2 regions of the Enterobacter vonholyi genome follow, and region 1 is predicted to be linked to the other one. Evidence: predicted binding sites of a transcription regulator. Region 1 holds the regulator's gene; the other holds the start of a gene.
What was found. The regulator sigma-54, encoded in region 1, starts transcription at its own class of promoters, with help from an activator protein. The targets are predictions, from matches to a motif close to GTTGGCACANNTTTCGCTNT.

Region 1 (5,790 bases):
GCCTCTTCTCTCTGGGTAATCGGAAACGCATTATGTCGCAAATAGAATTGCAGCCGGGTTTTGACTTTCAGAAAGCAGGCAAAGAGGTTCTGGAGATTGAACGTGAAGGTCTGGCGCAGTTAGATCGGTACATTAATCAGGATTTTAGTCTGGCATGTGAGAAGATGTTCTACTGTGCCGGCAAAGTCGTGGTGATGGGGATGGGTAAGTCCGGCCACATTGGACGTAAAATGGCGGCAACATTTGCCAGCACCGGAACCTCTTCCTTCTTTGTACACCCGGGGGAAGCCGCGCACGGCGACCTGGGTATGGTCACGCCGCAGGATATCGTCATCGCACTGTCTAACTCCGGTGAGTCCAATGAAATTCTGGCGCTGATCCCGGTACTGAAACGATTGCAGGTTCCGCTTATTTGCATGACCAGCCGTCCGGAAAGTAGCATGGCGCGTGCGGCCGATATTCACCTGTGCGTGAAGGTTCCCAAGGAGGCCTGTCCGCTCGGCCTGGCGCCAACGTCCAGCACCACCGCAGCGCTGGTCATGGGTGATGCGCTTGCCGTCGCACTGCTTGAAGCCCGCGGTTTTACGCCGGAAGATTTCGCGCTTTCCCATCCGGGCGGCGCGCTGGGGCGCAAGCTGCTGCTTCGGGTAAACGATATTATGCACACCGGGGATGAGATCCCTCACGTCAGCAAAGAAGCCTCCCTACGTGATGCGCTGCTGGAAATCACCCGTAAGAATCTGGGTATGACGGTCGTGTGCGACGATCTGTTGAAAATTCAGGGGATCTTCACCGATGGCGACCTGCGCCGCGTGTTCGACATGGGTGTTGATGTCCGTACCCTGGGCATTGCCGACGTGATGACGCCGGGCGGTATCCGCGTGCGTCCGGGTACGCTGGCCGTGGATGTGCTGAACCTGATGCAGTCCCGCCATATCACCTCCGTTATGGTTGCAGATGGCGACCAGTTGCTGGGTGTGGTACATATGCATGATCTGCTGCGCGCAGGCGTAGTGTAATGAAGGATAAGACAATGAGTAATGCGGGTGCATCCCTTGCAACCTGTTATGGCCCGGTCAGTACCCAGATGATGGCAAAGGCGAAAAACATTCGTCTGCTCATCCTGGATGTGGATGGCGTACTCTCCGATGGCCTGATTTACATGGGCAATAATGGTGAAGAGCTGAAAGCATTTAACGTCCGCGACGGCTATGGTATCCGCTGTGCGCTCACCTCGGGTATTGAGGTGGCTATCATCACCGGGCGAAAAGCTAAACTGGTAGAAGACCGCTGTGAAACCTTAGGAATTACCCATCTGTATCAGGGGCAGTCCGATAAGATGGCGGCGTTTAAGGATTTACTGGGTAAACTGGCTATCGCACCGGAAAACGTGGCCTACGTCGGGGACGATCTGATTGACTGGCCTGTGATGACTGAGGTCGGGCTGAGCATCGCCGTTGCCGATGCGCATCCGCTGCTGATCCCGCGCGCTGACTACGTTACCCACATCAACGGGGGCCGTGGTGCCGTCCGTGAAGTCTGCGATCTGCTCCTGCTGGCGCAGGGCAAGCTTGATGAGGCCAAAGGGCAATCGATATGAGTAAAACCAGACGCTGGATTATCATTTTGCTTTCGCTAGTCGCACTGGTATTGATTGGTGTGAACCTTGCCGATCGCGACGATACGCAAACAGAAGTGGTTAACAATAGCGATCCAACCTATAAAAGCGATCACAGCGAAACCGTGGTCTACAGCCCGGAAGGCGCGCTGAACTATCGCCTGATTGCCCAGCATGTTGAATATTTTTCAGATGACGGTATTTCGTGGTTTACCCAACCGGTGATGACCACATTCGATAAAGACAAAGTGCCGACGTGGTCAATTAAGTCAGATCGGGCCAAACTGACAAATGACCGTATGCTTTATCTGTACGGCCACGTTGAAGTCAACGCCCTGACCGCTGACTCGCAACTGCGAAAAATTACGACGGATAATGCCCAGATCAACCTGGTAACCCAGGACGTGACGTCGCAGGATCTGGTCACACTGTATGGCACAACATTTAATTCCAGCGGTTTGAGAATGCGCGGGAACTTACGCAGCAAGAACGCCGAGCTGATTGAAAAGGTTAGAACCTCCTATGAAATTCAAAACAAACAAACTCAGCCTTAAAGTAATTATCGCCAGCGCGATGCTGGTGACCAGTCTCCCCGCGCTTGCTGTAACGGGCGATACCGACCAGCCGATTCATATCGAGTCCGACACCCAGTCTCTCGATATGCAGGGTAACGTCGTCACCTTCACGGGTAACGTCGTCATGACCCAGGGCACCATCAAAATTAACGCTGACAAAGTGGTCGTGACCCGTCCGGGTGGCGAGCAGGGCAAAGAGATCATTGATGGTTACGGCAACCCGGCAACCTTCTACCAGATGCAGGACAATGGCAAGCCGGTAAAAGGCCGCGCCTCGCATATGCACTACGAGCTGGCGAAGGACCTGGTAATCCTGACCGGAAACGCGTATCTGGAACAGCTGGACAGCAACATTACCGGCGACCAAATCACCTATCTGGTGAAAGAGCAAAAAATGCAGGCCTCCAGCGAGAAAGGTAAACGCGTCACGACCGTACTGGTTCCGTCGCAGCTGCAGGACAAAGGCAAGGGCCAGGCCCCGGCACAGAAGAAGAGTAACTAATCCGTTATGGCAACATTAACTGCAAAAAACCTCGCGAAGGCCTATAAGGGCCGCCGTGTCGTAGAAGATGTCAGTTTGACCGTCAACTCTGGCGAAATCGTGGGGCTGCTTGGCCCTAACGGTGCGGGTAAAACGACAACCTTCTACATGGTCGTTGGCATTGTGCCGCGCGATGCCGGCAACATAATCATTGACGATGAAGACATCAGTCTTCTGCCGCTTCACGCGCGCGCGCGTCGCGGGATCGGCTATCTGCCGCAGGAAGCCTCCATTTTCCGTCGTCTTAGCGTTTACGACAACCTGATGGCGGTCCTGCAAATTCGTAACGATCTGACCAGCGAACAGCGTCAGGATCGTGCCAACGAGCTGATGGAAGAGTTCCACATTGAGCATCTGCGCGACAGCCTCGGTCAGGCACTCTCCGGGGGCGAACGTCGTCGCGTTGAGATCGCGCGTGCGCTGGCCGCAAACCCTAAATTTATCCTTCTGGATGAACCATTTGCGGGTGTTGACCCGATCTCGGTTATCGACATTAAACGTATCATTGAACACTTGCGCGACAGCGGGCTTGGCGTACTGATCACCGACCACAACGTCCGAGAAACGCTGGCCGTATGTGAACGCGCGTATATTGTGAGCCAGGGCAATCTGATCGCCCACGGTACGCCGCAGCAGATCCTCGAAGACGATCATGTTAAGCGCGTCTATCTTGGGGAAGACTTCAGACTCTGATAGGGTAGAGGTAACGTAACGCCGAACCGGAGAAAAATGCTCTGAACATGAAGCAAGGTTTGCAATTAAGGCTCAGCCAACAACTGGCGATGACGCCGCAGCTACAGCAGGCAATTCGCCTGTTGCAACTGTCCACGTTAGAACTTCAGCAGGAGCTCCAGCAGGCGCTGGACAGCAACCCCCTGCTGGAACAAACCGATCTTCATGACGAGGTAGATACTCAGCAGTCACAGGACACTGAAGCGCTTGATACCGCCGACGCACTCGAACAAAAAGAGATGCCCGACGAGCTTCCGCTGGATGCCAGCTGGGATGAAATCTACACCGCCGGAACGCCTTCCGGTACGCGTGCGGACTACCAGGATGATGAGCTACCGGTCTATCAGGGAGAAACCACTCAGTCGCTGCAGGATTACCTGATGTGGCAGGTGGAACTCACTCCCTTCTCCGATACCGACCGCGCGATTGCCACCTCAATTGTCGATGCCGTTGACGACACCGGCTATTTGACCGTCACGCTTGACGATATTCTGGAAAGCATGGGCGACGAAGAGATAGAGCTTGAGGAAGTTGAAGCCGTTCTGAAGCGCATCCAGCGTTTCGATCCGGTAGGCGTAGCCGCAAAAGATCTGCGCGACTGCCTGCTAATCCAGCTTTCTCAGTTCAGCAAAGAGACGCCATGGCTCGACGAGGCGCGCGTGATCATCAGCGATCACCTGGATCTGCTGGCGAACCACGATTTCCGCACCCTGATGCGCGTCACGCGCCTGAAAGAAGATGTGCTGAAAGAAGCGGTGAATCTGATCCAGTCACTCGATCCACGCCCGGGACAGTCAATCCAGACCAGCGAGCCTGAGTACGTTATTCCGGACGTGCTGGTCAGAAAACACAATGGCCGCTGGGTCGTTGAACTGAATTCAGACAGCATCCCTCGCCTGCAAATCAACCAGCAGTATGCCTCCATGTGCACCAGCGTGCGTAACGACTCCGACAATCAATATATTCGTAGCAATCTTCAGGAAGCGCGATGGCTGATCAAAAGTCTTGAGAGCCGAAATGATACGCTGCTACGCGTCAGCCGCTGTATTGTCGAACAGCAGCAGGCTTTCTTTGAGCAGGGCGAAGAGTATATGAAACCGATGGTGCTGGCGGATATCGCCCAGGCCGTCGAGATGCATGAATCAACCATTTCCCGTGTCACCACGCAGAAGTATCTGCACAGTCCACGCGGTATTTTTGAGCTTAAGTATTTCTTCTCCAGCCATGTGAATACCGAGGGCGGCGGTGAAGCGTCGTCAACGGCCATTCGTGCCCTGGTGAAGAAGTTGATCGCCGCGGAGAACCCCGCGAAGCCGCTAAGCGACAGTAAGTTAACCACCATGCTGTCCGATCAGGGTATTATGGTGGCACGTCGTACTGTTGCGAAGTATCGAGAGTCTTTATCCATTCCGCCGTCCAACCAGCGTAAACAGCTGGTCTGACACAACCGATAAGGAAGACACTATGCAGCTCAACATCACTGGACAAAACGTCGAAATTACTGAGGCTTTACGCGAATTCGTGAACGCGAAGTTTGCAAAACTCGAGCAGTATTTCGAAAGGATCAATCAGGTCTATATTGTGTTGAAAGTGGAGAAAGTGACTCATATCTCGGATGCCACCCTGCATGTTAACGGGGGTGAACTGCATGCCAGTGCGGAAGGGCAAGACATGTACGCTGCTATCGACGGCTTGATTGATAAGCTTGCGCGACAGCTCAATAAACATAAAGATAAACTGAAACAACACTAATTGTCCGGGCAGTTAACGGGTGCAGGACGGCCTGTTGTGAAACACAACAGGCCATTTGTACAGTTAGCGCTTAGGTGAAATTATGATGAACAACGATTCCGCTCTTCAACTGAGCAATGTCCTTAACCAGGAATGTACCCGCAGTGCGGTTCACTGCCAGAGCAAAAAACGTGCGCTGGAGATCATCAGTGAACTGGCTGCTAAACAGCTGGGCCTGCCGCCGCAGGTGGTGTTCGAAGCGATTCTGACCCGTGAAAAAATGGGCAGTACCGGTATCGGCAACGGCATCGCGATCCCGCACGGCAAACTGGAAGAGGATACCCTGCGTGCCGTTGGTGTGTTTGTGCAGCTTGAAACACCCATCGCCTTTGATGCCATTGATAACCAGCCCGTCGATCTCCTTTTCGCGCTGCTGGTGCCTGCCGATCAGACGAAAACCCACCTGCATACGCTGTCGCTGGTCGCAAAACGTCTGGCCGATAAAACTATTTGCCGTCGACTGCGCTCGGCCCAAAGTGATGAAGAGCTCTACCAAATTATCACTGAAGCAGAAGGCAATCAGGATGATGCAT
Region 2 (5,790 bases), 1.8 Mb from region 1:
GTGGACGTCGAGATTATCGAAGTGCTGACCAACTCGCTGCGCGCGAAAGTGGTCCGCACCGAGGACGAAATGGGCCTGCGTATTGCCGAGTCACCGGAATCCGTCATCTCTCGTACTCGCAAAGAAAATGATTCTGGCGTTGGGATTTACCAGCCATAATCCTTCTGGCCTGCCCTTCCGGCAGGCCTTGTATTTCCTCTCATCGTCCCCAATATCTTCCACAACGCTTGCGCCTTTATTCTGTGGCGTGAATAATTTCGGTAATGACCGTTTTATTACGCCGTGTGGCAGCGGGTCAGTTAACCAATTAAAGAGGAACAGTTTGAACATAGATACGCGTGAAATTAGCCTTGAGCCAGCAGACAACGCTCGCCTGCTGAGCCTGTGCGGGCCGTTTGATGACAACATCAAACAACTGGAGCGACGTCTCGGTATCGAAATCAATCGTCGCGATAATCATTTCAAACTTACCGGGCGCCCTATCTGCGTCAACGCCGCTGCGGACATTCTGCGTAGCCTGTATGTGGATACATCCCCCATGCGCGGCGAAATTCAGGATATCGAACCGGAACAAATTCACCTCGCCATTAAAGAGGCGCGCGTGCTTGAGCAAAGCGCGGAAAGCGTTCCGGACTACGGTAAGGCAATCAATATCAAGACGAAACGTGGCGTCATTAAGCCGCGTACGCCAAACCAGGCACAGTACATCGCCAATATCCTCGACCACGACATCACCTTCGGGGTGGGGCCGGCGGGCACGGGTAAAACCTATCTGGCCGTTGCCGCGGCGGTCGATGCGCTGGAACGCCAGGAGATCCGTCGAATTCTGCTGACCCGTCCGGCCGTTGAAGCGGGCGAAAAGCTGGGCTTCCTGCCGGGCGATCTGAGCCAGAAGGTCGACCCGTATCTGCGTCCTTTATACGATGCGCTGTTCGAAATGCTGGGCTTTGAGAAGGTCGAGAAGCTCATTGAGCGTAACGTTATCGAAGTTGCCCCGCTCGCCTACATGCGCGGCCGTACGCTGAACGATGCGTTCATCATTCTTGATGAAAGCCAGAACACCACCATCGAACAGATGAAAATGTTCCTGACGCGTATCGGCTTTAACTCGAAAGCGGTCATCACCGGTGACGTCACCCAGATCGACCTGCCGCGCAGCACCAAATCAGGCCTGCGCCACGCCATTGAAGTGCTGGCCGAGGTCGACGAAATCAGCTTTAACTTCTTCCATAGTGAAGACGTGGTACGCCACCCGGTGGTCGCGCGTATCGTTAACGCCTATGAAGCCTGGGAAGAGGCGGATCAGAAGCGTAAGGCCGAACTGGCCGCAGAACGTAAGCGCGAAGCGCAGGAGCAAGAACAGAAATGAGTCAGGTGATCCTCGATTTACAGCTGGCCTGTGAAGACAATTCCGGCATGCCAGATGAGGCACAGTTTCAGAAATGGCTGGATGCCGTTATTCCTCAGTTTCAGGAAGAATCAGAAGTTACGATTCGCCTGGTGGATGAAGCGGAAAGCCATGAGCTTAACCTGACCTATCGCGGGAAAGATAAGCCGACCAACGTGCTCTCTTTCCCGTTCGAAGCGCCTCCGGGCATTGAGATGCCGCTGCTGGGCGATCTGATCATCTGCCGTCAGGTGGTTGAACAGGAAGCCAAAGAGCAGCAAAAGCCGCTTGAGGCCCACTGGGCGCATATGGTGGTACACGGCAGTCTGCATCTGCTCGGCTACGATCACATTGAAGATGACGAAGCGGAAGAGATGGAGTCCCTCGAGACAGAGATAATGCTTGCTCTGGGCTATGAGGATCCGTACATTGCCGAGAAAGAATAGTCCGTCACCTGACTGACTCCCATGCCGCCACGAAAGGATATCGCGTGGCTGTATACGTTGAACTAACAAGAGAACCCTTAACAAACGCCATGAGCGACGACAATTCACACAGTAGCGACACGACAACCAGTAAAAAGGGATTTTTCTCCCTCATTCTGAACCAGCTTTTCCACGGCGAACCCAAAAACCGTGATGAACTGCTGGAGCTGATTCGTGATTCCGGGCAGAACGACCTTATCGACGAAGATACGCGCGAAATGCTCGAAGGGGTTATGGACATCGCCGACCAGCGCGTTCGCGATATCATGATCCCCCGCTCGCAGATGATCACCCTGAAACGTAACCAGACCCTGGACGAGTGCCTCGATGTCATCATCGAATCCGCCCACTCGCGTTTCCCGGTCATCAGCGAAGACAAAGATCACATCGAAGGGATTTTGATGGCGAAAGATCTGCTGCCGTTTATGCGCAGCGATGCCGAAGCCTTCAGCATGGAAAAAGTGTTACGCCAGGCCGTGGTTGTGCCGGAAAGTAAACGTGTGGATCGGATGCTGAAAGAGTTTCGCTCTCAGCGTTACCACATGGCGATTGTTATTGATGAATTTGGTGGCGTCTCCGGTCTGGTCACGATCGAGGATATCCTTGAGCTGATCGTGGGCGAAATCGAAGACGAGTACGACGAAGAAGAGGATATCGACTTCCGTCAGCTCAGCCGCCACACCTGGACCGTGCGCGCGCTGGCCTCCATTGAGGACTTCAACGACGCCTTCGGGACCCACTTCAGCGATGAAGAGGTCGATACCATTGGCGGGCTGGTGATGCAGGCCTTTGGTCATCTCCCGGCGCGCGGTGAGACCGTTGACATCGACGGTTACCAGTTCAAAGTAGCCATGGCCGACAGCCGACGTATTATACAGGTTCACGTCAGAACGCCGGACGACTCACCGGTGCCAAAACTGGAAGATTAATGTAAATGGCATTTGCCCCATTGCTTGAACGCCAGCGCGTCCGTTTGCTGCTGGCGCTGTTACTCGGAGCCAGCGGTACGCTGGCTTTTTCTCCTTACGATATCTGGCCCGCGGCCATACTCTCCCTGATGGGGCTTCAGGGTCTGACCCTGAACCGTCGTCCGGTACAGGCTGCCGCTATCGGCTACTTCTGGGGACTGGGGCTGTTTGGCTCAGGTATTAACTGGGTCTACGTCAGCATCGCCCAATTTGGCGGTATGCCTGGCCCGGTAAACGTCTTCCTGGTGGTACTGCTCGCCGCGTATCTCTCGCTTTATACCGGCCTGTTCGCCGGCATCCTTTCTCGCCTGTGGCCCAAAACCACTTGGCTGCGCGTCGCCATTGCCGCACCGGTGGTCTGGCAAATCACGGAGTTCCTGCGCGGCTGGGTGCTGACCGGCTTCCCGTGGCTGCAGTTCGGCTACAGTCAGATTGACGGCCCGCTCAAGGGCCTGGCGCCGGTCATGGGCGTTGAGGCCATTAACTTCCTGCTGATGGTGGTCAGCGGCCTGCTGGTCCTGGCGCTGGTCACGCGCGGCTGGAAGCCGCTGGTTGTGGCGCTGGTGCTGTTCGCCCTGCCCTTCCCGCTACGCTATATCCAGTGGTTCACGCCTGAGCCCGCGCGCGCCATGCAGGTTTCCATGGTTCAGGGGAACATCCCGCAGTCCATGAAGTGGGACGAGAAAGAGCTGCTGAACACGCTGAAGATCTACGCCAACGCCACCGAAGAGGTGATGGGCAAATCGCAGCTGATTATCTGGCCGGAGTCTGCCATTCCCGATCTGGAGATCAACCAGCAGCCGTTCCTCAACATGATGAACGACCTGCTGCTCTCGCGTGGCAGCACGCTAATCACCGGGATTGTCGATGCACGTCTGAATCAGCAGAACCGCTACGACACCTACAACACCATCATTACGCTCGGAAAAGACAGCGAATACAGCTACCACTCCACTGACCGGTACAACAAGAACCATCTGGTGCCGTTCGGTGAATTTGTCCCGCTGGAGTCGATTCTGCGCCCGCTGGCCCCGTTCTTCGACCTGCCGATGTCCTCCTTCAGCCGCGGCCCGTACGTACAGCCTCAGCTGCACGCGCACGGCGCAGCCCTGACGGCGGCTATCTGCTACGAAATCATCCTCGGCGAGCAGGTGCGTGATAACTTCCGCCCTGATACAGACTATCTGCTGACCATCTCCAACGATGCCTGGTTTGGTAAGTCTATCGGCCCGTGGCAGCACTTCCAGATGGCACGTATGCGCTCTCTGGAGCTGGCGCGTCCGCTGCTGCGCAGCACCAACAACGGCATCACCGCCGTGATTGGTCCGCAGGGTGAAATCCAGGCGATGATCCCGCAGTTTACCCGAGAAGTGCTGACCACGAATGTCACGCCAACCACAGGCCTGACTCCATATGCGCGCACCGGCAACTGGCCGCTGTGGATCCTGACCGCGCTATTCGGCTTTGGCGCGGTGCTGATGAGCCTGCGCCAGCGTCGTAAATAACCTTCCCTTCTGTTGCCGGGTGGCGGCTACGCCTTACCCGGCAATCCCTCCCAAATCTTAAAACTGGCACGCCTATTGCTTTGTTTATTCAGGTAAACGCAGTTTGGCTTAACGTGCAACTTTGTCGCACCAGCGTAGATCACCGGCAGCACCGTAACGGTGCAACGGGAGATATTTGCCTCTGAATGGTGCGGCGCGCTTCGCAAAAATAAACAATAACGCAGCAAAATCTTTACATTAAGCCAGACTAAATGTTAACAAGCTTGCATAACACTGCACTCGCATTGCGCGAGATATAACAACATCACAATGGGTATCAATGCGTCGCTGGCGCTGATAAAAAAGGAGTTGGGTATGCAATTACGTAAACTGGCCACAGCAATGCTGGTTATGGGAATGTCTGCAGGCGTGGTTCACGCTGAAGATGCGCCTGCAGCAGGCAGTACTCTCGACAAGATTGCCAAAAACGGCGTTATCGTGGTCGGCCACCGTGAATCTTCTGTCCCGTTCTCTTACTACGACAACACGCAAAAAGTCGTGGGCTATTCACAGGATTACTCCAACGCCATCGTTGAAGCCGTGAAGAAAAAGCTGAACAAACCTGACCTGCAGGTGAAGCTGATCCCAATCACTTCACAGAACCGTATTCCACTGCTGCAAAACGGCACCTTTGACTTCGAGTGTGGCTCCACCACTAACAACCTGGAGCGTCAGAAACAGGCTGCTTTCTCTGACACCATCTTTGTCGTGGGTACCCGCCTGCTGACGAAGAAAGGCGGTGAGATCAAAGACTTCGCTGACCTGAAAGGTAAAGCGGTTGTCGTGACCTCCGGTACCACGTCAGAAGTGCTGCTCCACAAACTGAACGACGAGAAGAAAATGGACATGCGCATCATCAGCGCGAAAGACCATGGCGACTCCTTCCGTACCCTGGAAAGCGGTCGTGCCGTCGCATTTATGATGGATGACGCCCTGCTGGCGGGCGAGCGTGCGAAAGCGAAAAAACCAGACAACTGGGATATCGTCGGTACCGCGCAGTCGAAAGAAGCCTACGGCTGTATGCTGCGTAAAGACGATCCGCAGTTTAAAAAGCTGATCGATGACACCATCGCTCAGGTGCAGACCTCCGGCGAAGCGGAAAAATGGTTCGACAAATGGTTCAAGAACCCGATTCCACCGAAAAACCTGAACATGAATTTTGAACTGTCTGACGACATGAAAGCGCTGTTCAAATCTCCAAATGACAAGGCTCTTAACTAATTAGAACAACAGGGGCGGGATCTCCTGCCCTCTCGATTGTCGGGAAGCATGGACAGACTATACGTTGAGTGGTCGTTCCCCACTCAGCGCGAAAAATGAGCTTCTCACCAATCTTCGAGGGTAGCGCTGCTACCCTTTTTTTTCTGGAGTTTATTATGTCAATCGACTGGAACTGGGGCATATTC

Region 2: a site for sigma-54 is predicted at 4,408-4,427, ahead of AB3N39_RS05860 (amino acid ABC transporter substrate-binding protein). Genes of this name have one in related genera too.

The regions. Positions count from the first base shown of each region.
Region 1 is NZ_CP162152.1:3,936,931-3,942,720, forward strand. It holds gene AB3N39_RS18465 (calcium/sodium antiporter) at 1-19, shown strand, start outside; gene kdsD (arabinose-5-phosphate isomerase KdsD) at 33-1,019, shown strand; gene kdsC (3-deoxy-manno-octulosonate-8-phosphatase KdsC) at 1,034-1,600, shown strand; gene lptC (LPS export ABC transporter periplasmic protein LptC) at 1,597-2,172, shown strand; gene lptA (lipopolysaccharide ABC transporter substrate-binding protein LptA) at 2,141-2,695, shown strand; gene lptB (LPS export ABC transporter ATP-binding protein) at 2,702-3,427, shown strand; gene rpoN (RNA polymerase factor sigma-54) at 3,475-4,908, shown strand; gene hpf (ribosome hibernation promoting factor) at 4,931-5,218, shown strand; gene ptsN (PTS IIA-like nitrogen regulatory protein PtsN) at 5,301-5,790, shown strand, end outside.
Region 2 is NZ_CP162152.1:1,246,236-1,252,025, reverse strand. It holds gene miaB (tRNA (N6-isopentenyl adenosine(37)-C2)-methylthiotransferase MiaB) at 1-159, shown strand, start outside; gene AB3N39_RS05880 (PhoH family protein) at 323-1,369, shown strand; gene ybeY (rRNA maturation RNase YbeY) at 1,366-1,833, shown strand; gene corC (CNNM family magnesium/cobalt transport protein CorC) at 1,923-2,801, shown strand; gene lnt (apolipoprotein N-acyltransferase) at 2,807-4,345, shown strand; gene AB3N39_RS05860 (amino acid ABC transporter substrate-binding protein) at 4,700-5,605, shown strand; gene gltJ (glutamate/aspartate ABC transporter permease GltJ) at 5,761-5,790, shown strand, end outside.